3 regions of the Rhizobacter sp. P2_H3 genome follow, and region 3 is predicted to be linked to each of the others. Evidence: predicted binding sites of a transcription regulator. Region 3 holds the regulator's gene; each other region holds the start of a gene.
The links. The regulator LexA, encoded in region 3, represses DNA repair genes until DNA is damaged. The targets are predictions, from matches to a motif close to ACTGTATNNNNATACAGT.
Positions count from the first base shown of each region.

Region 1: the regulator LexA is predicted to act here: its motif matches at 6,349-6,366, upstream of recA (recombinase RecA).
Region 2: the regulator LexA is predicted to act here: its motif matches at 3,091-3,108, upstream of AC1D1T_RS09810 (LexA family protein).

Region 1 covers NZ_JBFUFQ010000003.1:221-11,195, forward strand. The annotation lists partial or broken gene AC1D1T_RS00840 (ProQ/FINO family protein) at 1-438, opposite strand, end outside; gene AC1D1T_RS00845 (helicase-related protein) at 512-2,710, opposite strand; gene serA (phosphoglycerate dehydrogenase) at 2,841-4,073, shown strand; gene sugE (quaternary ammonium compound efflux SMR transporter SugE) at 4,087-4,407, opposite strand; gene AC1D1T_RS00860 (hypothetical protein) at 4,496-4,639, shown strand; gene recX (recombination regulator RecX) at 4,687-5,160, opposite strand; gene recA (recombinase RecA) at 5,193-6,311, opposite strand; gene AC1D1T_RS00875 (response regulator) at 6,453-7,124, shown strand; gene AC1D1T_RS00880 (sensor histidine kinase) at 7,163-8,683, shown strand; gene AC1D1T_RS00885 (patatin-like phospholipase family protein) at 8,715-9,779, shown strand; gene AC1D1T_RS00890 (MATE family efflux transporter) at 9,845-10,975, shown strand, end outside.
Region 2 covers NZ_JBFUFQ010000036.1:1,873-7,752, reverse strand. The annotation lists gene AC1D1T_RS09825 (Hsp20/alpha crystallin family protein) at 1-284, opposite strand, end outside; gene AC1D1T_RS09820 (Hsp20/alpha crystallin family protein) at 326-778, opposite strand; gene AC1D1T_RS09815 (Y-family DNA polymerase) at 1,318-2,643, opposite strand; gene AC1D1T_RS09810 (LexA family protein) at 2,653-3,033, opposite strand; gene AC1D1T_RS09805 (TOBE domain-containing protein) at 3,163-3,606, shown strand; gene AC1D1T_RS09800 (hypothetical protein) at 3,618-3,905, shown strand; gene AC1D1T_RS09795 (hypothetical protein) at 3,976-4,371, opposite strand; gene AC1D1T_RS09790 (helix-turn-helix transcriptional regulator) at 4,499-4,756, shown strand; gene AC1D1T_RS09785 (hypothetical protein) at 5,121-5,880, shown strand, end outside.
Region 3 covers NZ_JBFUFQ010000171.1:3,870-11,354, reverse strand. The annotation lists partial or broken gene AC1D1T_RS23855 (penicillin acylase family protein) at 1-907, shown strand, start outside; gene AC1D1T_RS23850 (isochorismatase family protein) at 908-1,138, opposite strand; gene AC1D1T_RS23845 (helix-hairpin-helix domain-containing protein) at 1,157-1,468, opposite strand; gene lexA (transcriptional repressor LexA) at 1,468-2,142, opposite strand; gene AC1D1T_RS23835 (asparaginase) at 2,223-3,167, shown strand; gene AC1D1T_RS23830 (organic hydroperoxide resistance protein) at 3,213-3,638, opposite strand; gene AC1D1T_RS23825 (MarR family winged helix-turn-helix transcriptional regulator) at 3,686-4,204, opposite strand; gene AC1D1T_RS23820 (hypothetical protein) at 4,308-4,631, opposite strand; gene AC1D1T_RS23815 (hypothetical protein) at 4,641-4,997, opposite strand; gene AC1D1T_RS23810 (ABC-F family ATP-binding cassette domain-containing protein) at 5,077-7,017, opposite strand; gene AC1D1T_RS23805 (cystathionine gamma-synthase family protein) at 7,044-7,485, shown strand, end outside.

The DNA of each region.
Region 1 (10,975 bases), on a different contig from region 3:
ACCGCGCCGCGTCAGCTCGTCGACCGCGATCTGGCGGTGCTCGTCGCTGATCTCGCCGCCGGGTTTGCCGTCCAGGTCGAAGCGCTGGCGGCCGCGGGCCACCGACAGCAGGTACGAGGTGCTGCCGGTGTAGCGGCGGAAGAACGCCGTCAGCACCTGCTTGCTGAACACGCCCGGCGCGCGCGCCTCGATGTCGACGTGGGTGCGCAGCTTCAGCGGCTTCGGCGGGCCGTCGAACAGCGCCGGGAAGCGCTGGCGCAGCTCCTGCGCGCAGGCCGCGGGGCTCATGCCCGGCGCCTTGGCAGGCGCCTTCGAGGAGGCGTCGGCGGCCCCATCGGCCGCAGCCTCGGTCGTCGCTGCAGGGGCCGACTCGACCGGCGTCTCGTCGACAGGCAGTTCGGTGGCGGGCGTGGCCGGTGAAGGAGGCGTTGAACTCATGGGGAAGCGACAAGCAGGAAAGGAGGGGATTGTGCCGCTGCGCGGCAAAGTCGGTGTGTCAGGGTGCGAACGCTCAGCGCCGCGTGCGGTGGCGCACCTGCGCGAGCGGCCGCTTGCCCTTCAGCTGGCGCTCGATGCCGTCGTTCAGCTGGCTGCGCAGCGCGGTCACCTCGTCGACCTTGCCGTAGACACCGGGGAAGCGCAGGTCCAGCCACAGCCACAGCGTGCACGAGCGCAGCGCCTGCTCCATGCGGTCGAGCCGGCTGTGGCCGTCCACGTCCTGCAGGAACCACGGCGAGCCGGCGCGGCCGGTCAGCGCATGGCTGCTGCTCCAGTCGAGGAACTCCTGTACCTGCGAGACGGTGCGCGTGTCCACCGGCGCCTGCGCATAGATGAAGCGCTCCTTCAGCGTGAGCTTGGCGGCACTGCGGTCGAGCTGCTCGGCCAGCTCCAGCATCTGCTCCAGCTCGGCCACCGCGAAGTGCGCGTCGTCGAGCTTCAGCTGGTCCATGAAGACGCCCAGCACCTCGCGCAGCTGCGTCTTGCGCAGGCGCGAGGCGATGGTGTCGACATGCCAGCCGTTCGGCGCCACCGGTGCCTTGAAGTCGCGCGGCGCGCGCGGCGTGCGCGGCAGGCGCTCCTTCAGCATGCGCAAGGCCTGCGGCTCGGCCTCTTTCAGCACGCCGACGAAGCCCTCTTCATGCATGCCGAAACGGCCGGCGCGGCCGCCGATCTGGTGCACCTCGGATTCGTCGAGCGGCCGGTCTCCCTGGCCGTCGAACTTGCTCATCGTGCTGAACAGCACGCGCCGGATCGGCAGGTTCAGCCCCATGCCGATCGCGTCGGTGGCGACCAGCACATGCGATTCGCCCAGCGCGAAGCGCTCGGCCTCGCGCCGGCGCACCTCGGGCGGCAGCGCGCCGTAGATCACCGACACCGGGTGGCCGCCGGCGGCGATCTGGTCGCGCAGCGTCAGCACGTCGCGCCGGCTGAACGCCACCACCGCGTCACCCTTCGTCAGCGCGCCGATCGGCACCGGTGCCTCGAGCAGCTGCACATGCTGCTTGCGCTCGAAATGCCGCACGCTGCAGCGCTCGCCGCACAGGCCCAGCAGGTTCTCGATCGCCGGCACCGCGTAGGCCGAGCAGATGATGATCACCTCGCTGGCCGGTACCGCGACGATCGCCTGCGTCCACGCCCAGCCGCGGTACGGGTCGAAGATCATCTGGGCTTCGTCGATCACCGCGACGTCGACCACCTTGTTGGTGTTGACCATCTCGATGGTGCTCGACACCAGCCCGGAGCCCTCGGCCGGCACGTTCTCTTCACCGGTGAGCAGCGAGCAGGCCACGCCGCGGCCGACCAGCCGGTCGCGGCCTTCGAGCGCCAGCAGGCGCAGCGGGGCCAGGTACGCGCCGTCCGTCGCCTGCGCCAGCTGCTCGAACGCGGCGTAGGTCTTGCCGCTGTTGGGCGGGCCGACGTAGAGCGTCACGTTGCGCTGCAGGCGGCGCGCCTTCACGAAGGTGTCGGGGTAGCCCTGGAACGCCAGCTCGCTGTTCAGCCCGGCCAGCGTGTCGAGTTCGGACACCTGGTGCTCCCAGCGCTCCTGCGCCCGCACGCAGGCGGCGCGCAGGTCGGCCACCGGCTGCGGGGTGGCGCATTCGGCGAGCAGGCGCGGCAGCAGCATGTCGAGGTGGCGCGGGTTGTGGGCGCGGCTGCGCTGCACCAGCGCCTCGAGCGCGGCCTGCACCTCGCCGGCGTGTGGCCAGGCTTCGATCGGCCCGAGCGCGGCCAGCAGCGCCGCCTTGTCGCCCTCGCGGAAGAACGCCCACACCGGCTCGGAAGCGATCGGGATGCGGAACATCACCGGCACGCGCCAGTTCACGCCGGCCAGCTGCAGCGGCTGGCTGATCAGGCGCGTCCAGCGGCCAGCCTCGCGCACGATGCCCAGCGCATCGAGCGCGGCCGTGCGGTCCAGCATCACGGTGCGCACCTCGGGGCCGTTGCCGACCGCATCGAGGTGCTGCAGCGCCGAGTCCATCACGTCGGGCGCGATCCAGCGGCTCGGCCGGGCGCCGGCCACTGCCTTCTGCAGCAGCACGAGGCCGAGCTTGTCGAGGCGCTCGTCGAGCCCCGAGGCGTGCTCGTCGAAATAGTCGGCAGGCTTGACCACCTGCGGCAGCGCATAGGCGGCCTGGCGGATGCGAGCGAGCTGCTCGGGCGAGACGTGCGCAGGCACGCGCGCCGCATGGCGCGGGTTGGGGAGATTCACGGTGGGGGAGGCACTCACGGACAGGAAATACAGCAGGGATACAGCAGGGACAGCCCTGGGACTCTAACCGGTTCGTGCCGGCATGCCCTTGCGCCGGACGGGGCCGATGCCGCTGTTCAACAATCCGGCGATGAATCACAGACTCTCGGTCCCGAAGGACAAGCTCAAGTTCGTGCTGCTCGAAGGCATCCATGCCTCGGCGGTGGACGTGCTGCGGCGCGACGGCTACTCGCAGGTCGCCACGCACGCGAAGGCGCTCGCGGGCGCCGCGTTGCACGATGCGATCGCCGATGCGCACTTCCTCGGCATCCGCTCGCGCACCCAGCTGACGGCCGAGGTGCTGAAGGCCGCACCCAAGCTCGCCGCGGTCGGCTGCTTCTGCATCGGCACCAACCAGGTCGACCTGCGCGCCGCGATGGACCTGGGCGTGCCGGTCTTCAACGCGCCGTTCTCGAACACCCGCAGCGTGGCCGAGCTGGTGCTGGCCGAGGTCATCATGCTGATGCGCGGCATCCCGGCGAAGAACGCGATCCTGCACCGCAACGGCTGGACCAAGAGCGCCGAGAACTCGTTCGAGGTGCGCGGCAAGACGCTGGGCATCGTCGGCTACGGCCACATCGGCACGCAGATCGGCGTGCTGGCCGAGCAGCTCGGCATGGCCGTCGTGTTCCACGACATCGAGGCCAAGCTGCCGCTCGGCAATGCACGTGCGATGGACAGCCTCGACGAGGTGCTCGCCGCCTCCGACGTGGTCACGCTGCACCTGCCGGAGCTGCCGTCGACCAAGGGCCTGATCGGGCGCGCGCAGATCCGCGCGATGAAGCGCGGGGCGCACCTGATCAATGCCTCGCGCGGCACGGTGGTCGACATCGATGCGCTGGCCGAGGCGCTGAAGGACGGCCACCTGCTCGGCGCGGCGATCGATGTGTTCCCCGAGGAGCCGCAGGGCAACGATGCACGCTTCGAATCGCCGCTGGTCGGCATGGACAATGTGATCCTGACGCCGCACATCGGCGGCTCGACGCTGGAGGCGCAGGCCAACATCGGCAAGGAAGTGGCCGCGAAGCTGGTGCGCTACAGCAACAACGGGTCGACGACCTCGGCGGTCAATTTCCCCGAGGTGGCGCTTCCCGAGCACACCGGGCGCAGCCGGTTGCTGCACATCCACCGCAACGTGCCGGGCGTGATCGCGCGCGTGAACGAGCGGCTGTCGAAGGCCGGCATCAACGTCGCGGCGCAGTACCTGAGCACGCGCGACGAGGTGGGCTATGTCGTGATCGACGTCGACACCGCGGCGCCGGAGGCGGCGCTGGCCGACCTGGCGTCGCTGCCGGACACGATCCGGTGCCGGTTGCTGTATTGAGCTGAGCCCGGGCTCACGCCGGGCTCGCGAGCTTCAGCCCGACGATGCCGGCCACGATCAGCGCGAGGCTCGCCAGCCGCGCGGTGGACGCCGGCTCGCCGAACAGCACGATGCCGAGGATCGCGGTGCCGACCGCGCCGACGCCGACCCACACCGCGTAGGCCGTGCCGACCGGCAGCGACTTCATCGCGTAGCCGAGCAGGCACACGCTGATGACCATCGCCGCCACGGTGCCGACGCTCGGCCACAGGCGTGTGAAGCCATCGGTGTACTTCAGGCCGATCGCCCAGCCGATCTCGAACAGGCCGGCGGCCACCAGGATCACCCAGTTCATCGCGAAGTCCTCGTCAGTGGGGAAGTCCCCGGTTGTATCAGCCCGGAGGTGGTAAAACCTCGGCTCTTTCAACCCATTGGAGATTGGCATGAGCGCCGACAAGGACCGCGGAATCCGCCGTGTGAAGCAAAAGCGTGCGAAGGACGCGAAGAAACAGGCGCGGCTGGCGCGTGAGGCCGTCGTGCAAGCGGCAGCCACCGCGAAGCCGGCCGGCAAGAAGGCAGCCGCCTGATCGCGTTCTGAACGGCGTGGGGGCGACGACGGCCGTGCCAACAGACCCTAGGCGGCTTCGTCCACGTCGCCCTTCACCACGCGGCGGATCACCTCGGCCGAGAAACCCCGGCTTGCGAGAAACCGCTGCTGCTTCGCGCGGCCGGCCGGATCGATGGCCGCGGCTCCGAACTTGCGCACCCACACCTCGTGGGCACGTGCCAGCTCGGTTTCTTTCAGGCGCTGCGCCTGGTCGGCGTCCAGCGTGACGCCGTGCTGCGCCAGCTCCTGGCGGATGCGCAGGTTGCCGTAGCGCGATTCGCGCACATGCACCCGGCTCTCGACGAAGCGCTGCTCGCTGAAGTAGCCCTTGTCCTGCAGCCAGGCCAGCACGTCATCGACCTGCTGGTCGGCATCGTCCGGCAGCGGCGCATCGTCGGCACGCAGGTGCTGCAGCAGCTTGCGCCGCAGTTCCTGCCGGCTGTGCTCGCGCTGCGACAGCAACTGCACGCCGCGCCCGCGCAGCGAGAGCCGCTGCCGCATCGCCAACCCGCCTGCCGAACTTGTTCGCCGACTTACTCGCTGCGGGCTTCCTTCGGCTCCTTGGGCGCCTTCTTGGCCGGCTTGGCTTCATCGGCGGCAGCCGCCTGCGTGGCACCCCCAGCGGTCGGCAGCAGCGGAATGCCCATCGCCTCGCGCACCTTGTTCTCGATCGCGACCGAGAGGTCGGGGTTCTCGCGCAGGAACTCGCGGGCGTTGTCCTTGCCCTGGCCGATCTTCTCGCCGTTGTAGGCGTACCAGGCACCGGACTTCTCGAGCACCTTGGCCTCGACGCCCATGTCGATCACCTCGCCTTCGCGGCTGATGCCCTGGCCGTAGAGGATGTCGAACTCGGCGGTCTTGAACGGCGGCGACACCTTGTTCTTGACGACCTTGACCTTGGTCTCGTTGCCGATGACCTCTTCGCCCTTCTTGATGCTGCCGATGCGGCGGATGTCGAGCCGCACCGAGGCGTAGAACTTCAGCGCATTGCCGCCGGTGGTGGTTTCGGGGCTGCCGAACATCACGCCGATCTTCATGCGGATCTGGTTGATGAAGATGACCATCGTGTTGGTCTTCTTGATGGTGCCGGTGAGCTTGCGCAGCGCCTGGCTCATCAGGCGGGCCTGCAGGCCGGGCAGCGAATCGCCCATCTCGCCTTCGATTTCGGCCTTCGGCGTGAGCGCCGCGACCGAGTCGATCACCACCAGGTCGACCGAGCCGGAGCGCACCAGCGCGTCGACGATCTCGAGCGCCTGCTCGCCGGTGTCGGGCTGGCTGATCAGCAGCTCCTGCAGGTTGACGCCCAGCTTCTGCGCGTAGGCGGTGTCGAGCGCGTGCTCGGCGTCGATGAAGGCGCAGGTGCCGCCGAGCTTCTGCATTTCAGAAATGACCTGCAGCGTCAGCGTGGTCTTGCCCGACGATTCCGGGCCGTAGATCTCGACCACCCGGCCGCGCGGCAGGCCGCCGACGCCCAGCGCGGCATCGAGGCCGAGCGAACCGGTGGAGACGACCTCGATGTCTTCGATCACCTCGCCTTCGCCGAGCCGCATGATCGAGCCCTTGCCGAACTGCTTTTCGATCTGCGCCAGCGCAGCTTGCAGGGCCTTGGCCTTTTCGGTGTTGAGGGTGGCGGCTTTGACGGGGGCATCCATGGGGCGATCTCCTAGAGTTGCGCGGATTATGGCAAAGGCTGGATGTTTGTACAGTCTTTTCTGACGCCGATCTCCGATCCCTGCCGGGCCACTCCCTACAATCCCGCAGCGGCCGGGTCTCGAGCCGCACAGGAGGCAGCCATGCGCGTGTTGATCGCCGAAGACGACCAGGTGTTGGCCGACGGGCTGCTGCGCTCGCTGCGCAACGGCGGCTATGCGGTCGACCATGTCGCGAGCGGCACCGAGGCCGATGCGGCCTTGTCGGCCCATGAATTCGACCTGCTGATCCTCGACCTCGGCCTGCCGAAGCTGCACGGCCTGGAGGTGCTGCGCAAGCTGCGCGCCCGCGGCTCGGCGGTGCCGGTGCTGATCCTGACCGCGGCCGACAGCGTCGAGCAGCGCGTGCAGGGGCTCGACCTCGGGGCCGACGACTACATGGCCAAGCCGTTCTCGCTGCAGGAACTCGAGGCCCGCGTGCGCGCGCTGACGCGGCGCGGCCTGGGCACCGCGTCGAGCGTGATCCGCCACGGCCCGCTGACCTTCGACGCGACCGGCCGCGTCGCCTACCTGAACGACCAGATGGTCGAGCTGTCGGCGCGCGAGCTGAGCCTGCTCGAGGTGCTGCTGCAGCGCGCCGGCCGGCTGGTCAGCAAGGACCAGCTGGTCGAGCGGCTGTGCGAATGGGGCGAGGAGGTCAGCAACAACGCGATCGAGGTCTACATCCACCGGCTGCGCAAGAAGATCGAGCAGGGCCCGGTGCGCATCGCCACCGTGCGCGGTCTCGGCTACTGCCTGGAGAAGATCGCGGCTTGAAAGAGCAACGGTCCCTGTTCGGCGAGATCCTCGACTGGATGCTCGCGCCGCTGCTGCTGCTGTGGCCGATGAGCGTCGTGCTGACCTGGCTGGTCGCGCAGGGCATCGCCAACAAGCCGTTCGACCGCCAGCTCGGCGAGATGGCCCGCGTGCTGTCGCAGCAGGTCACGGTGCAGGATGCCGGCGGCGGCACGCTGCCGTCGGCCAGCTTCGCGCTGCCGGCGAGCGCTGCCGAGCTGCTGCACACCGACGAGACCGACACGCTGTATTACCAGGTGCTCGGCCTCGACGGCCAGTACCTGAGCGGCGATCGTGCCCTGCCGATGCCCAACGACGAGGAGCGTGCCGCCGCCGGCGTGGTGCGCTTCCGCGACGACGAGATCAACCGCGAGCCGGTGCGCATCGCCTATGTGCGCATCGGCCTGCCGGGCGGCACGGCGGGCGGCATCGAGCCGCCGATCGTGCAGGTGGCCGAGACGCTGGGCAAGCGCTCGCGCCTGGCCACCGAGATCATCAAGGGCGTGATGCTGCCGCAGTTCGTGATCCTGCCGCTCGCGGTGCTGCTGGTGTGGCTGGCGCTCGCGCGCGGCATCGCACCGCTGAACGAGCTGCAGCAGCGCATCCGCCGCCGCGAGAGCCACGACCTGAGCCCGATCGACGAGCGCGATGCGCCCGAGGAGGTGTCGCCGCTGGTGCGCGCCATCAACGACCTGCTGACCCGGCTCGACCGCAGCATCGGCACGCAGAAGCATTTCCTGGCCGACGCGGCGCACCAGCTGAAGACGCCGCTGGCCGGGCTGCGCACGCAGGCCGAGCTGGCGCAGCGCGAGATCGACGCCGGCGAGCGCGATCCGCAGGCGCTGAAGAAGTCGCTGCAGCAGATCGCCCGCGCCAGCCAGCGCGCGGCGCGCATGGTCAACCAGCTGCTGGCGATGGCGCGTGCCGAGGACGCCTCGCAGGCGCTGCAGCGCCAGCCGGTCAACCTGGCGCGGCTCGCGGCCGAGACGGTGCGCGATTTCGTGCCGCGTGCGCTGGAGAAGCGCATCGACCTGGGCTACGAGGGCGCGGACAGCGTGGCGGCCAAGGGGCCGGCCGGCCTGTCGATCTCCGGCCAGCCGGTGCTGCTGCGCGAACTGATCCGCAACCTGGTCGACAACGCGCTGCAGTACACGCCCGAAGGCGGCACGGTCACGGTGCGGGTGGTCGACGACCCGTTCGGCCAGGTGGTGGTGGTGCAGGTGGAGGATTCCGGCCCCGGCATCCCGGCGGCCGAGCGCGACAAGGTGTTCCAGCCGTTCTACCGCTCGCTCGGCACCAATGTCGACGGCTCCGGCCTGGGCCTCGCGATCGTGCGCGAGATCGCGCAGCAGCACGATGCCGAGATCACGCTGGAAGACGCCAACCTGCGGCACCGCCCGGGCTTGAGCGACCAGGGCGGCGTGGCGTTCGGACCGGGGGCGCGCTTCACGGTGCGTTTTCCGGTGCAGTTCCCGGTGGGCACCGGCACGGTGACCGACGGAAACACCGGCGGAAACACGGGCCCATCCCATCCGACTTAGACTGCCCCGGGTTAACCCGAGGTACCTCCCGATGGCAGTCCATGAAACACACGCTCCCGCTTCGCTCGGCCTCGACCTGGCGCTGCAGGGCGGCGGCTCGCACGGCGCGTTCACCTGGGGCGTGCTCGACCGGCTGCTCGAGGACGACGGGCTGCACTTCAGCGGCGTCTCGGGCACCAGCGCCGGCGCGCTGAACGCCGCGGTGATGGCGAGCGGCTTCCGCAAGGGCGGCCGCGAGGGCGCGCGCGAGGCGCTCACCGAGTTCTGGCGCGACGTGAGCCGCTCCGGCTCGATCTTCTCGCCGTTCTCGGCCGGCCAGGCGCACACGCTGAACGACAACTTCAAGCTCGACAAGCTGCCCGGCTACCAGTGGATGAGCTCGTTCTTCCGCTCGTTCAGCCCGTATGAATTCAACCCGCTGAACCTGAACCCGCTGCGCGACGTGCTGCGCCGCCATGTCGACGAGGACGCGGTGCATGCGAGCGGGCTGCGGCTGTTCATCACCGCCACCAGCGTGACGACCGGCCAGGCGCGGGTGTTCACCGGCCGCGACATCACGGTCGACGTGCTGCTCGCATCGGCCTGCCTGCCGTTCCTGTTCCAGGCGGTGCAGATCGACGGCGAGCCCTACTGGGACGGCGGCTACACCGGCAACCCGGCGATCTACCCGCTGATCTACCAGACGGCGGCGCTCGACATCCTGCTGGTGCGCATCAACCCGCTGGTGCGCGAAGGCACGCCGACGCGCAGCGAGGAGATCATGGACCGGCTCAGCGAGATCACGTTCAACGCGAGCCTGATGTCGGAGATGCGCGCGATCTCGTTCGTCTCGCGGCTGGTGCGCGAGGGCAAGCTGGACCCGGGGCGCTACAAGGACCTGCGGCTGCACATGGTGGCCGACGACGACGGGCTCGGGCCCTATGGCGCGAACAGCAAGTTCAACACCGACCGGGCGTTCCTCGAGGACCTGTTCGCGCTCGGGCGCGCGGCGGCGACGAACTGGCTGAAGAAGCACCGGGCCGACATCGGCATCAAGTCGACGCTCGACGTCGACCGCGAGTTCCTGCACGGGCCGAAGAAGCACAAGCGAGCCTGAGAGCAAGATCGGACAGTCGCCGCAACCGATTGCGGCGATCATTGCGGTTTCGCGCCGATCGCTCCATGTCCGCCTCCACGCACGATGCTCCCCTGCCCCGCCCGAGCCTGGTCGCGCTCACCTGGCCGCTGCTGGCCGAGCTGGTGCTCGGGCTGCTGGTCGGCCTGACGGGGCTGTGGCTGGCGTCGCGCCAATCGGACACCGCGTCCGGCGCCTTCGCGCTCGCGAACAACGTGCAGGCCTCGTTCTTCCTGCTGTTCCGCATCATCAGCATGGGCGTCAGCGTGGTGATCACGCAGAACCTGGGCGCGGGCAACCGGCTCGGTGCCGACGAGACCGCGCGCGCCTCGCTCGGCGCGAGCACCTGGCTGGGCCTGGGCGCCGGGCTGGTGGTGGCGACCTGCGCGAACCCGCTGCTCGACCTGCTGAACGCGCCGGCCGACGTGCTGCCGATCGCCGGCCCCTACCTGCGCGTGCTGGCCGTCGCGCTGGTGCTGGATGCGTTCAATGCCAGCATGTCGTCGGTGATGCGGGCGCACCTGCATGCGCGCGACACGCTGATGAACATGCTCGCGATGCACAGCCTGCACCTGCTGATCTGCACGCCGCTGATGACCGGCTTCGGGCCGGTGCCGGGGCTCGGGCTGCCGGGCTTCGCGCTCGCGATGGCGCTGAGCCGCGCGTTCGGCATCGCCTTCCACCTGTGGCTGTGGCAGCGCCGGCTCGACCTGGTGCCGACCGCGCGCGACTGGTGGGTGATGCGCTGGCGCCGGCTCGGTCCGGTGCTGCACATCGGCCTGCCGGGCGCGGCCGAGAACGTCGCCTACCGGCTCGCGCTGCTGGTGACGATCGCGCTGGTGGCGCGCATGGGCGCGGCCGAGCTCGCGACGCACAGCTACACGATGCAGATCATGTACTTCATCCTGGTGTTCGGCCTCGCGATCGGCTTCGCCAGCGAGATCCTGGTCGGCCACCTGATCGGTGCCGGCCAGCTGCATGCCGCGCACCGGCTGGTGCGCAAGAGCCTGCGCTGGGGGCTGGTGGTGTCGACCAGCCTCGCGCTGGTCGGCGCGCTGACGGCGCGCTGGACGATGCAGCTCTTCACCCACGACCCGCACATCATCCAGGCGGCGACGACGCTGCTGTGGATCACGGTGCTGCTGGAGCCGGGGCGCACCTTCAACCTGGTCGTGATC
Region 2 (5,880 bases), on a different contig from region 3:
CACGGCACGCTGACTTCAGCCCACAGCGCGCGCATGTCTTCCGCCGTGGCGATGCTTGCTTGCCCTTCGATGGCAAGCGAGTCGCCGTGCAGGCGAACGTCGAGGTTCTCCCGCGAAACGCCCGGCATGTCCGCGAGCAGCGTGATGCCACCGGCATCTTCGAAGATATCCGCTGCGGGTGCGACGGCGCGTTGCGAGCGTTCGCTCGATTCCATGCGTGCGTCTTGGGGTCGCGTCGGGTTGCTGCGGTCGGGTGCAGCAGTAGCCAGGTCGGTGTTGGACATGACAGTTCCTTTCATGGTCTGTTGGACGAGAGGACGCGGTATCAGCGAACCGCGATGCGCGTGGGCTGAGCCGCCTCTTGCAGACCGACGCTGACCCGTAGAACACCGTCGCGATACGTCGCTTCCACTTTCGCCGTGTCGGCATCGTCGGGCAGCGTCAGCGCCCGGGTGAAGCGTCCCATCGGGCGCTCTGCGGCGTACGTCTGCACCTTCAGATCGCCGCCAGGCGCCGAGCCGCGGCGCTCGCCGGAAATCTTCAGGACACCCCGTTCCACCGTCACATCGATGGACGCCGCATCAAGGCCGGGCGCAAACGCATAGACCTCCAAGGTCTTCGTGGTACGGCCGACGTTGATGCCGGGAAAACTACCGGCGGCGACGGAGCGTATTGCGTCCGGCGTGCCGTCCCCGGTCAATGAGCGCGTGAGCGCCTGGTGCAGCGTGGTCAGCTGGTCGAGGAGCCCCTGAGGGCGATAGAACATGGTATCGAGCATGTCGGACCTCCTTCAGTAAATAGTGATGCCAATGCGGGGCATCGCCGCGAATGACTGCTTGGTGGCCCCGGAGCGAGCCCTGTGAACGGACTGCGCGGCGGTGTGATGGCGCCTGCGAGTGCAGTCATGCTGGTTTACGCCATCGGTAGTCAGCGACCCACGTGACCGCGGTCACGCGGTGAAAAATCGACAGGCACCAATGGCGTCGGTGTGGGCTTCAGTTTGCGCAGCGTCTCTCGCGCCACGAAGTAGGCGCGAAGCTGGTTCGGGCTCATCCACGAGACGCGGAGCGACGTTGCGCGTTTGGCGGAGCCGGTCGGCGTGCGATCTGATGTGCGAGACATGATTCAGTTCCTCATCCGAATCGAGTTGGTCACATGGGATAACAAGGGCGAAGTAGGTCGCAGACCGAGATCTTCAAGCCCCCTGAGAAATCAGTAAAAACCCCAAGGTGAGGTGGCAATGAATTGAAGGCGCAATCGGGCATTTGCCGGGAGGTCAAGTCAGGGTCGATGGCTCCAGTTCGCGGCGACCAGCGGTCAGGAGCTGGCTCTCGCAATCTCGTCGAGTCTCGTCGTATAGCGCGGGGTGCGCCGCTCCTGCTTGCCAACTGAAGCCTGCGTTCCACGTCCGTGGTGAGCGCTGGCAATGCGAACGGCCCCTTTGCCGAACCGATGGTTCAGCGCATCCAACGCACCCATCAGCTGAGCCCGATCTCGTCCTACTTCCGCCTGCACTGTGGGCTTGTCAGTTGCGAAGAGGTCAAGCTCACCTTGCCGGGCACCTCCATCATGCAAGTCCACCAGCATGACGCCGGCCTTCACGTAGTTGAAACCCGGCCGGTACATCTGCTGCAGCGCGCGCGTGGCCGTCGCAACGAGCTCGCGCGTATCGGTGGTCGGCCGCACCATCGGCACGGTCATGCTCGGACTGTGCTGGCGATCCTGCTTGCGATGCGGGCTCGTCGTGATGAAGACGTGGACCGCTCCCGCCGCACTGCCCTGCTGCCGCAGCTTCTCGGCCACGCGTGATGTGAAGTCGCTGACGACCTGCTCAAGCTCGGCCAACTCGGTCACAGCGCTTCCGAACGACCGCGAGCACATGATCTGCTGCCGGCCTGCCGTGGTGTCATCGAGGCCGAGGCACGAGGTGCCACGCAGCTCCAGGAGCGTCTTCTCCAGTACCACGCTGAACTGGCTGCGGAGTGCCGTGACGTCCGCGTTGGCCAGGTCTCGCACTGTGCGGATGCCAGCCTCCGTCAGCCGCGCTCCGATGCGCCGGCCGATGCCCCACACGCAACCCACCTCGGTGACACCCATCACCGCATCGAGCTCGGTTTGGGTCATCTCGCCGAAGTTGCACACCTGCGCAAGGGCCGCCGGATACGAGCCCGGCTTGCGATCAGCCGTCTTCGCCACGTGGTTGGCCAGCTTCGCGAGGGTCTTGGTCGGCCCGAACCCCACACTGGTCGGCAGTCCGGTCCACTGCAGCACCGTCCGGCGGATGTCTCGGCCGATCTCCACAAGGTCGCCGCGCACACCCTCGAAATCGAGGAAGCATTCATCGATGCTGTAGATCTGCTGCCGCGGCGCGTACTGCCCGACGATCGACATCATGCGGCTGGACATGTCGCCGTACAGCTCGAAGTTGGCGGACAGCGCGATCAGCCCCGCCTCGCGCTCCAGGTGCCGCACCTGGAACCACGGCTGCGCCATCTGCACACCAAGATCCTTGGCCTCGTTGCTGCGCGCGATGCAGGCGCCGTCGTTGCTCGACAGCACGACGACCGGCCGGCCGTTGAGCGAGGGCTTGAACACCCGCTCGCAGCTCACGTACATGTTGTTGACATCGACCAGCGCAAACATGGCGCAGCCTCAGACGGGCATCGCCTTGATGGCGTTGGTCACCACACCCCAGACCTGCAGCTCCTGGGCCGCGCGCGGCACGACATCGGCGCAGCTCGGGTCGGTCGCCACCAGGCGCAGCGACGATCCCTGCGTCACCAGCCGCCGGCACATGAACTCGTCGTCCACGACGGCGATCACGATGTGGCCGCTGGCTGGATGGACCGAGCGGTCGACCAGCACGATGTCGCCGTCGTCGATGCCAGCCTCTCGCATCGCACTGCCGCTCACGCGCATCAGGAAGGTGGCCAGCGGGTTCCTGATCAGCACGTCATTCAGGTCCAGGCGCCCGACGCCCGAATCCTGCGACGGCGAGCCGAAGCCGATGGCCACGCTGGCGCGCGGCACCACGGCTGGCCCAGGTGATTCCCGGCCAACACGCGTGACTCCTTCGCGTGGCAGCTGACTACTGTTCATTCATACAGTATATTGCAGCACCCCGCCAGCCGGCGAGGCACGAGCACACGGAACCTTGAACTCATGAAACCCGCTGACTTCAACACCCTCGATGGCGTCGTGACGGCCATCCACCCGGGCATCGACGCCAACGAAGTGCAACTGGGCCTCGCCCAGGGCCTGCAGATCGTCATCAAGGTCTCTCACGAGGTGCAGAACATCCTGAAACTGCAGCAAGGCGGGCGCGCCTTTGGCTTGGTGCACCCCACCTCGATCGTCCTGCTGGAGGAGCCGGCGGCGAGCTTGCCCGCGACGTTCAATCAGCTGGTGGGCAGCGTGCGCGACGTGGGCCAAGGCGAYGACGACGATGTCAAGGTCGGGCTCGACCTACCCAATGGACAGACCCTCATGGCGCGCATCACGACCGAACGCGCCGAGTCCTTGAACCTGACAGCTGGTGCACCGGCGACAGCCGTATTCAAAGCTGGTAGCGTCATCATCGGCGTTGACCAAACTGCCGTCCACTAGGAGCACACCCCATGGAGAGCAGCCTTCCGATCGAGCAGGTGTTTGGCCGAATCAGCTCCGAGGTGGAGCTGCAGTCTTTCGTCGAGCGGTTTCACCTGAAGCCGTTGAAGGCGAGCGTTCCTTCGCGGAAATACATCGCCGAGTGGACGGGCACGGTCGACGGCAAGGCCGTGTTCTCGCGCCACCGTCGGCTCGCACCGACTGCGCTGCCAGGGTCCGCGTGCTTGAACGCCCTGAGCCTGAGCATCAGCGCGCCGGACGGCACACGCCTGTGCAGCACCGAGGTCCAGTTCTGCTGAGCAGTGCTGGGACGGAGCACTCGGCGCCGTCCCTGAGCAACATCCGAGGACGTTGACGAGGGCTTTGGCGTCAAGCGACGCAGGCAAGCTGCCGCAGCGAGGTCGGCAGTGCTGCGTAGGTGCGAGGCATGCGGTAGCGCAGCCGCTCCGCCTCGAGTTGCTCCTCCTCCGTGGTCCACTCCTTCCTTGGCGCACGCCCGGCGATCGGGTCGAGTGGAATGCCGTGCAGCGCCGATCTCCAGTCGAGCCCAGGCTTCCACAGAAGCAGCACGTCACGAGCCACCTGATCGCCATCGAGGAAGGTGCCCCCGCTCATGTAGTTGTGGTGATCCACAAACGTGATCTTGCGCAGCGGTCCGATCTCTTTACTGGAGACTTCATGAACGCCATCGCACAGGCGGAGTCGCTCCTCGTCGCGTCCGCAGCCATGCGGACCGAGCGCCCCTTCGCTCGACTGCCCGAACACCCGCTCCAGGGCGGATTCACCGACGCCGCTGCAACGCAGCGCGGTGCCGACCGCGCCACTGCCGCGCGCCTGACCTACGAGGCCCGCCTCGAGCGGGACCCGATATCAACAGCCCCACAGAGAGCAAATGAGCAAACTCGATCCGATCTACCTTGACCTGCCAGATGTCGCTGCTTTCACCTCGTTGTCCGAGTCGACGGTGGAGAAACTCGTCCGCGGGGACGCATTCCCCAAACCCCGCCTTCTCTCCGGCAGACGTGTCGCTTGGCTGGTGCGCGAGGTAACCACTTGGTGCGAGGAGCGGCCGGTTTCCAACCTCTTGCCGCCACCCTTCACGGGCCGCCGCAAGACCGTTACCGTGCCGCAGGCCCTTCGAGGCGCGTAGTTGGACAGCGCGCGGCTGATCGCTCAGGGACTCACCGCGCGCAGCCGTGCCGTACGCCTGGGTGCCACCTCTGTCATCGCATCGATCAGCCAACGAGTTTCGGTCGGACTGAACTCGTCGACATTGCGGGCGGGGTCGGAACGACTGAAGGACCATAGGACCACGTCGGCACCGGCCCGGGTAGCACAAACAGCACAGCCCCGACACGGTGTATCAGGGAATGGCGCGCCACCGTGTACATCAGCCGATGAGGCTATCGCTCCACCGGACAGCGGGAGCAGGCCACCAAGCACTCCATCGAGATCAACACCGACGATCCCAAACCCATCGACCTCTTCAAGGATCGCTGAAGACAGCGTCTCAGATGTCGACCGGTTTTGTCTGCGACACGTCCATCTCCTACGAGTTCCCTGCGGCCTGGGACTTTTGGCTACAGTATCAAGACAACAATCGCCTCAGCACCATGCCTGATCATTTTCAGCTGCACGTTGACCAGCGGTGGTCTTCCGAAATCAGCGCGATGCGCCAAGCGCTCACGGAAGAGACCGGGTTGATCCGATTTGACAATAGCTCTTACCGCATCTGCCGACCGGCGCCACCCGTGACGATCGAGGTCTTTCCAGGGCACGGCAGAGTCGATCAAGGCCTCGTCCTCGAAATGGATCCGACCTCGCTCTACGTCAGCAAGGTGGCGGGCCGCAAGGTAGAGCGCTATCCGAGCACGCTCGATCTGGTCACCCGTGATTCGGGCGGGCTTGATGCGGCACTCGTCAATATTCCTGGCATGACCAATGTCAAGAAGCGCTTCCCTCTCGAAATGCTAGTGGTTTTCTGCGTGGCCGAATCGCTCCGATTCGACACTATCGCCCAACGGGTGGATGAGGTTATCAAGTACGGGAATGGTCGCCTCGTCGCACCTGGTGACGAGGAAGCTCGGAAGAAGGCTCTGCAACTGGAGATTGGCCCGTTGCTTCCGTTGTTCAAGAACTGGGAAGATGCCTCCGAAGCTGTGTTCCGCGGCGTCACATTGAAGGCGTGCCAGATTGCGGTGCGGTCTAGAACGGAGCGCTCGCAAGACGATCGTCGTCACCACGAACGTGTCGAGTTGCAGCAGAGGGACCTAG
Region 3 (7,485 bases):
CGCGACCGCGAACCAGCGCATCGTCGGCCCGGACTACCCGCATTTCCTGACCAGCGAGTGGGCGGTGCCGTACCGCCAGCAGCGCATCGAGCAGCTGTTGGCCGCGACGACCAAGCATTCGATCGCCAGCCTGCGGGCCATCCAGCGCGACCAGCTGTCGCTGGCGGCGCTGAAGCTGCTGCCGGTGCTGAAGCGCGCGGTGTCGCCCCACCCGCTGGCCGCGGCGGCGCAGCGTGAGTTGGCCTCGTTCGACGGCACGATGGCGGCCGACCGCGCGGCGCCGCTGATCCTGTCGGCCTGGGTGCGGCAGCTGACGCAGGCGGTGTTCAGCGACGAGCTCGGCGCCGCGCTGTACGAGCGGCAGCTCGGCAGCCGCAGCTTCCGCGAGGCGCTGGAAGGTGTGCTGGCGCGCCAGGACGGCTGGTGGTGCGATGACAAGGCGACGCCGGTGGTCGAGACCTGCGCGCAGCAGGTGGACGCGGCGTTCACGCGGGCGCTCGACGAGCTGCAGCAGTCGCAGGGCAGCGACGTGGCGAGCTGGCAATGGGGCCGGGCGCACCAGGCCCGGGCCGAGCACCGGCCGTTCAGCAAGGTGAAGGCGCTGGCACGCTGGTTCGAGCTGCGGGCGCCGGTGGGCGGCGACACCTACACCGTCAATGTGTCGCGTGTCGGCCTGCGGCCGGACGCGACGACCGGCGAGCTGTACCTGGCCGAGCACGGGCCGTCGCTGCGGGCGCTGTACGACCTGGGCGACCCGGCTCGCTCACGCTTCGTGCAGTCGAGCGGGCAATCGGGCATCGTGTTTTCGCCGCTGTACCGCAGCTTCGTCGAGCGCTGGGCGAAGGTGGATGACGTGCCGGTGTGGGGCACGCCGGCGGAGCACACGCTGGTGTTGTCGCCGCGCTGATCAGCGCTCCAACTGTGCGAGCTGGCCGACGATCTCCCGCGTGCTCATCAGCCGCACGCCCTGGGCGGCCAGCGCCTCGTTCTGGCGGGCGATGATCTCGTCGGCGCCCGAGGTGGCGTCGGGCCAGGTGCCGTGCGAGTCGCTCGCGAGGATCACGTCGTAGCCGAGCGCCAGCGCCGATTGCGAGGTGTGGGTGACGCAGACCTCGCTCTGCAGGCCGCACACCAGCAGCTGGTCGATGCATCGCCGTCACACCTGCCCAAACAGGGCCTTGCGCTGCGCGGTGTAGGCCCACCACGGCGCGGCGGGCGCGCCGCCCATGAAATCGGTGGCGGCCATGAAGGTGTCGAGCACGCACGGGTCGTGGCGCTGCCCGGTGATCGCGCACAGGCGCTGGTACAGCACGAAGGCATCCTTGCCGCGCAGGTCCTTCGGCTCCTGGATGCCGATCAGCCGCAGGTCGGCGGCCAGCGCGGGGCCGATGTTGGGCAGTTGCTCGAGCGCCTTGCACTCCGCGGCACTCGCCGCCTTGGGGGCCTTGATCACCACGGCGGCCTCCATCACAGCATGCTGTTGCGGATCAGGCCGACCGCCAACCCCTCGAGTTCGAAGTCGACATCGCCGAACGGCACGACGATGGGTTCGAAATCGGGGTTCTCCGGCAGCAGCTCGATGCTGGTGCGGGTGCGCTTGAAGCGCTTCACGGTGACCTCGTCGCCGAGCCGCGCGACGACGATCTGGCCGTTCTTCGCGTCCTTGGCCTTCTGCACCGCGAGCAGGTCGCCATCCATGATGCCGGCGTCGCGCATGCTCATGCCGCGCACCTTCAGCAGGAAATCGGGCCGGCGTGCGAACAGGCTGGCTTCCATCAGGTAGGTCTGGTCGATGTGCTCCTGCGCGAGGATCGGGCTGCCGGCCGCGACGCGCCCGACCAGCGGCAGTGTGAGCTGCGAGAGGCTGGGCAGCGGCAGGCTGAACTGCTTGCCGCGGCTCTGGTTCAGCGCGCGCAATGTGTCAGACTGCAGACGGATGCCGCGCGAGGTGCCGCCCACCAGCTCGATGACGCCCTTGCGGGCCAGCGCCTGCAGGTGTTCTTCGGCGGCGTTGGCCGACTTGAAGCCCAGCTCGTTCGCGATCTCGGCCCGGGTGGGCGGCGCACCGGTGCGCTCGATCGCGCTCTGCACCAGGTCGAGGATCTGCTGCTGGCGGTCGGTGAGCTTCGGGATTTCGTTCATCGCGGTGGGCCTCGGCTTGGTGAAATGGCGTGGACTGAACATCCATCCAGTGACTGTATTTTTATCCAGCTTCGTGAAAAATGCAAAGAACTGATCAGATCGTCGTCGTGCTCGGCACCGGCGGCACCATCGCCGGCACCTCGGCGGCCGCCGGCGACAACATCGGCTACACCGCGGCGCAGCTCGGCGTCGCGCAGCTCGTGAAGGCGGTACCGGCGCTGGCCGCGGTGCCGCTCGAGCCCGAGCAGGTCGCGCAGGTCGACAGCAAGGACATGAGCGCCGACGTGTGGCGCGCGCTGGTCAGGCGGCTGGCGCACCACCTGGCGCGGCCCGAGGTGGCGGGCGTGGTCGTCACGCATGGCACCGACACGCTGGAGGAGACCGCGTGGCTGCTGCAGCGCGTGCTCGCGCCGGCCAAGCCGGTGGTGCTGACGGCGGCGATGCGGCCCGCCACCTCGCTGCAGCCCGACGGGCCGCAGAACCTGCTCGATGCGGTCGCCGTTGCGCAGCACCCCGGCGCGCGCGGCGTGGTCGCGGTGCTCGGCGGCGTGGTGCATGGCGCGGCCGACGTGCGCAAGGTGCACACCTACCGCATCGAGGCCTTCGATTCGGGCGACGCCGGCCCGGTCGGCCGCATCGAGGAAGGGCGGCTGCGGCTGTTCCGTCCGTGGCCGGCGGGTGAGGCGTTGCCTGCGGCGCGGCTGGCCAGGCTGGTCGACGGCCCCGCGTGGCCGCGCGTCGACATCCTGCTCAGCCATGCGGGTGCCGATGGCGTGCTGGTCGATGCATTGATCGAGCGAGGCGCACGCGGCATCGTGGCCGCGGGCACCGGCCACGGCACGGTGCACCACGCGCTCGAAGCCGCGCTGCTGCGCGCGCAGTCGACCGGCGTGCGCGTGCTGCGCTGCAGCCGCGTGGCGGGCGGCCCGGTGTTCGCTCAGCCCGGCGATGTGTTGCCCGCCGGCGGCGAGCTGTCGCCGTACCAGGCCCGCATCGAGCTGCTGCTGCAACTGCTCGCGGAATGACAAACGGCCCGCGAAGGGCCGTTCTTCATCAGGCGCAGGCGGGGCTCAAGCGACGGTCAGCGTCACGTCGACGTTGCCGCGCGTCGCGTTCGAGTACGGGCAGATCTGGTGCGCCGTCTCGACGATCTGCTGCRCCACCGAGCGCTCGACGCCCGGCACGGTGATGGTCATCGCGACCTGGATGCCGAAGCCTTGCGGGATCGGGCCGATGCCGACGCTGGCGGCGATCGAGGTGTCGGCCGGCAGCGTGACCTTGTGCTTGCCGGCAGCCACCTTCATCGCGCCGATGAAGCAGGCCGAGTAGCCGGCGGCGAACAGCTGTTCGGGGTTGGTGCCGACGGCGCCGTTGCCGCCCAGTTCCTTCGGCGTGGTCAGGCGCAGGTCGAGCACGCCGTCCGACGACTTGGAGGTGCCTTCGCGGCCGCCGGTGGAGGTGGCGTGGGCGGTGTACAGGACTTTTTCGAGGGCCATGGTGTCTTCCTTCAGGTGGTGGGGTGGGTCAGGGGTAACAACAACGTTCACGCATGCGCCGCATCGGGCGCGTCATCGAGCAGTTGCTGGCGCAACTGCTGCAGGCGTTGGGTCAGGTCGGTCAGCTCGCCGATGCTGCAGCCGCTGGCCTGGGCCAGTTGGGCCGGCACGCCGCGCGCCTGCTGGCGCAGCGCGCGGCCCTCGGCCGTCAGGCTGACGATCACGCGGCGCTCGTCGTCGGCCGCGCGCCGGCGCTGCAGCCAGCCGGCCGCTTCCATGCGCTTGAGCAGCGGCGTCAGCGTGCCGGAATCGAGGAACAGCCGCTCGCCGAGCTCGCCGACCGTCACCCCGTCACGCTCCCACAGCACCAGGAACGCCAGGTACTGCGGGTAGGTGAGGCCGAGCGGCGCCAGCAGCGGCTTGTACAGCTTGGTCATTGCGAGCGAGGTGGAATACAGCGCGAAGCAGACCTGGTTGTCGAGCTGCAGCCAGTCGACGCCGGCCGGCAGCGCGGGGGCGCCGGCGCTGCTGCGGTCCTGTCGACGGGGGCGGTGGGTGCTTGCCATGGACGAGACTGTATTCTCAATCTGGCAATTGAATTGTGTGCAATATAAATCCCCGGCCGGCGGCAGGGGCATCGCCGTGCCGGCGCACCGGGTCGGATTGGCGCTATCGCGTCAATTGCGGGAAGGCGCGGTAGAGCGACAGCACGCCTTTCGCGGCCGCGAGCGTGCCGGCGGTGAGGCCCGACGGGGTCGGGTTCTCGCGCAGCTTCAGCGCGGCGCCGTAGACCTGGTCGAGCACCTTCGCGGCCACGCCCTGCGCTGCATCGGGCCGCGGCGTGCGCGCGCCCCTGCCGGGCACGGCGTTGCCGAGCGCGTTGGTGCCGCGGTCGCGCGCCCGGCTCGGTGCGCTCGTGCTGCCGCTGTCCTGCCGGGTGACGGTGGGCCGCGGTGCACGTTCGGCGGGCCCGTTGATTCCTTGGAGTGCCATCGCGATGCCTCAGACCTTCATGAACGTGAGGAAGTGGTCGGGCTCGCTGCTGCCGAGCACGGCGGCCGCCTTCTGCTGCTCCTCGCGCAGCAGGTAGCTCAACGGGCTCTCGACGCCGTCGGCGGGCCCGTCGATCTCCTGCGTCGTCGCCATCAGCAGCGTGATCGCGTCGGCCCGGAAGCTGTTGCGGTCGCCGCTGCGGCCCTGCATCAGCTCGTCGGTCACTTCGTCGATCAGTGCGCGAAAGCGCCCGAGCAGTGCCGGGTTCACCGTCGGCGCCGCGGCCGGCTCGGCCGCGCGGGCGGCGCCCTGGCGCTGTCCGGCACCGCCCGACAGGTCACCCGTTTGCGCTTTTTGAAGGGCCATCATGGGGACGAACGATAGGCCGTGCGCCGTTCGTCCCCGGCCACCGAACGGAAGCCGCGTGCGGTGGTGCGAAGCCGTGTCAGCCCAGCGCGTCGAGCTCGCCGGTGACCTCGAGCCAGCGGCCCTCGGCGCCCTCGAGCTCGTCCCCGAGCTGCTTGAGCCGCTTGCCCTGCTCGACGCGCTGTGCCGGGCTCAGGCCGGGCCGCGCCGAGGCTTCCTCGATGTTGGCCTTCTCCTGCGTCAGCGTCGCGATGCGCTTCTCGAGCGTCGCCAGTTCGGTGCGCAGCGGCCTGGTCTGCTCGGCGGCCTTCTGGCGTTGCTGGGCGCCGGCCTTGCGGTCGTCCTTGGCTGCCTTCGGGGCCGCGGCGGCGGCGGCCTCCGCCTTCTTGGCCTTGACCTTCGCCGAGCCCGCCTCGCGCGCGCCCTTCGCCATCTCGCGCGAGGTCTCGAGCAGCCACTTCTGGTAGTCGTCCAGGTCGCCGTCGAACGGTTTCACTGCGCCGTCGCTGACCAGCCAGAACTCGTCGCACACCTCGCGCAGCAGCGCGCGATCGTGGCTCACCAGCATCACCGTGCCCTCGAACTCGTTGAGCGCCATCGACAGCGCCTCGCGCGTCGTCAGGTCGAGGTGGTTGGTCGGTTCGTCCAGCAGCAGCAGGTTGGGGCGCTGCCACACCAGCATCGCGAGCACCAGCCGCGCCTTTTCGCCGCCGCTCAGCGAGCCGACGGCCTGCGTGACCATGTCGCCGACGAAGCGGAACGAGCCGAGGAAGTCGCGCAGCTCCTGCTCGCGCGCCTGCGGGCCCACGTCGCGCGCGAGCCGCACCATGTGCATCAGCGGGCCGTCGTCGAGCGACAGCACGTCGAGCTCCTGCTGCGCGAAGTAGCCGATCGACAAGCCCTTGCCCTCGGTGACCTCGCCGGCCACCAGCGGGATCTCCTTCGCGATGGTCTTCACCAGCGTCGACTTGCCCTGGCCGTTGGCGCCCAGGATGCCGATGCGCTGGCCCGCCAGCACCGAGCGGTTCACGTTGCTGACGATCGGCACGCCGGCGTAGCCGCACGACATCACCGAGAACGCGAGCATCGGGTTGGGCAGCGAGACCGGCTCGCGGAACTCGAACTGGAAGTCGCTGCTGGTCAGCACCGGCCCGAGCTTCTCCATGCGCGCCAGTGCCTTCACGCGGCTCTGCGCCTGCTTGGCCTTGCTGGCCTTGGCCTTGAAGCGGTCGATGAACTTCTGCAGGTGGGCCATGCGCTCCTGCTGCTTCGCGAAGTTGGCCTGCGCCTGCATCATCCGCTCGGCGCGCATCTCCTCGAACGCGGTGTAGTTGCCGGTGTAGCGCGTGAGGCGCGTCTCGTCGAGGTGCAGCGTCACCCGGGTGATCGCGTCGAGGAATTCGCGGTCGTGGCTGATCACGATCATCGTGCCCTCGTAGCGCTGCAGCCAGGCTTCCAGCCACACCAGCGCGTCCAGGTCCAGGTGGTTGGTCGGCTCGTCGAGCAGCATCAGGTCGGCCGGGCACATCAGCGCGCGCGCCAGCTGCAGCCGCATGCGCCAGCCGCCCGAGAAGCTGTTGACCGGCTCGTCGAGCTGGTCGACGCGGAAGCCCAGGCCCATCAGCAGCGCCTGCGCGCGCGGGCGGGCTTCGAAGCCGCCGGCCTCGGCGATCAGCTGGTGCGCCTCGGCCATCGCATGGCCGTCGTCGGCCGCCTCGGCCGCGGCCAGCGCGGCGTTCGCGGCGTTCAGCCGGGTGTCGCCCTCCAGCACGAAGTCGGTGGCCGGATCGTCGGTCTCCGGCATCGACTGCGCGACCTCGCCGACCAGCCAGCGCGGCGGGATGGCCACGTCGCCGGCGTCGGACTGCAGCCGGTGCGTCAGCAGCGAGAACAGCGAGGACTTGCCGGCACCGTTGCGCCCGACCAGGCCGACCTTCTCGCCGGGCTGCAGCGTGACGCTCGCGTCCTGCAGCACGACCTTGGTGCCGCGCCGCAGCGTGACGTTCTTGATGACAATCATGGGTAACTCACCAACGGGAAAAAAGCATGGAAAAGAGCGGAAACGAGGGCCTGACCACCCGGCTGCTGCACGCGGATCGCCGCGGCGGCGTCGAGCATGGTGCCACGCACAAGCCGCTGCACCCCTCGTCGGCCTTCGGTTACGAGACGGCGCGTGAACTGGTGTCGGTATTCCAGGGCGAACGCAGCGGGCACGTCTACGCGCGCCAGGGCAATCCGACCAACGTGGCGCTGGAAACCAAGCTGACGATGCTGGAAGACGGCGTCGGCAGCGTCAGCTTCGCGTCCGGCATGGCGGCGATCGCGTCGCTGATGCTCGCGCTGCTGAAGCGCGACGACCACATCGTCGCGAGCCGCTTCCTGTTCGGCAACACCGCCAGCCTGCTGAACACGCTGGAGGGCCTGGGCTGCGGGCTGACGCTGGTCGATGCGACCGACGTGGCAGACGTCGAACGGGCGATCACGCCGC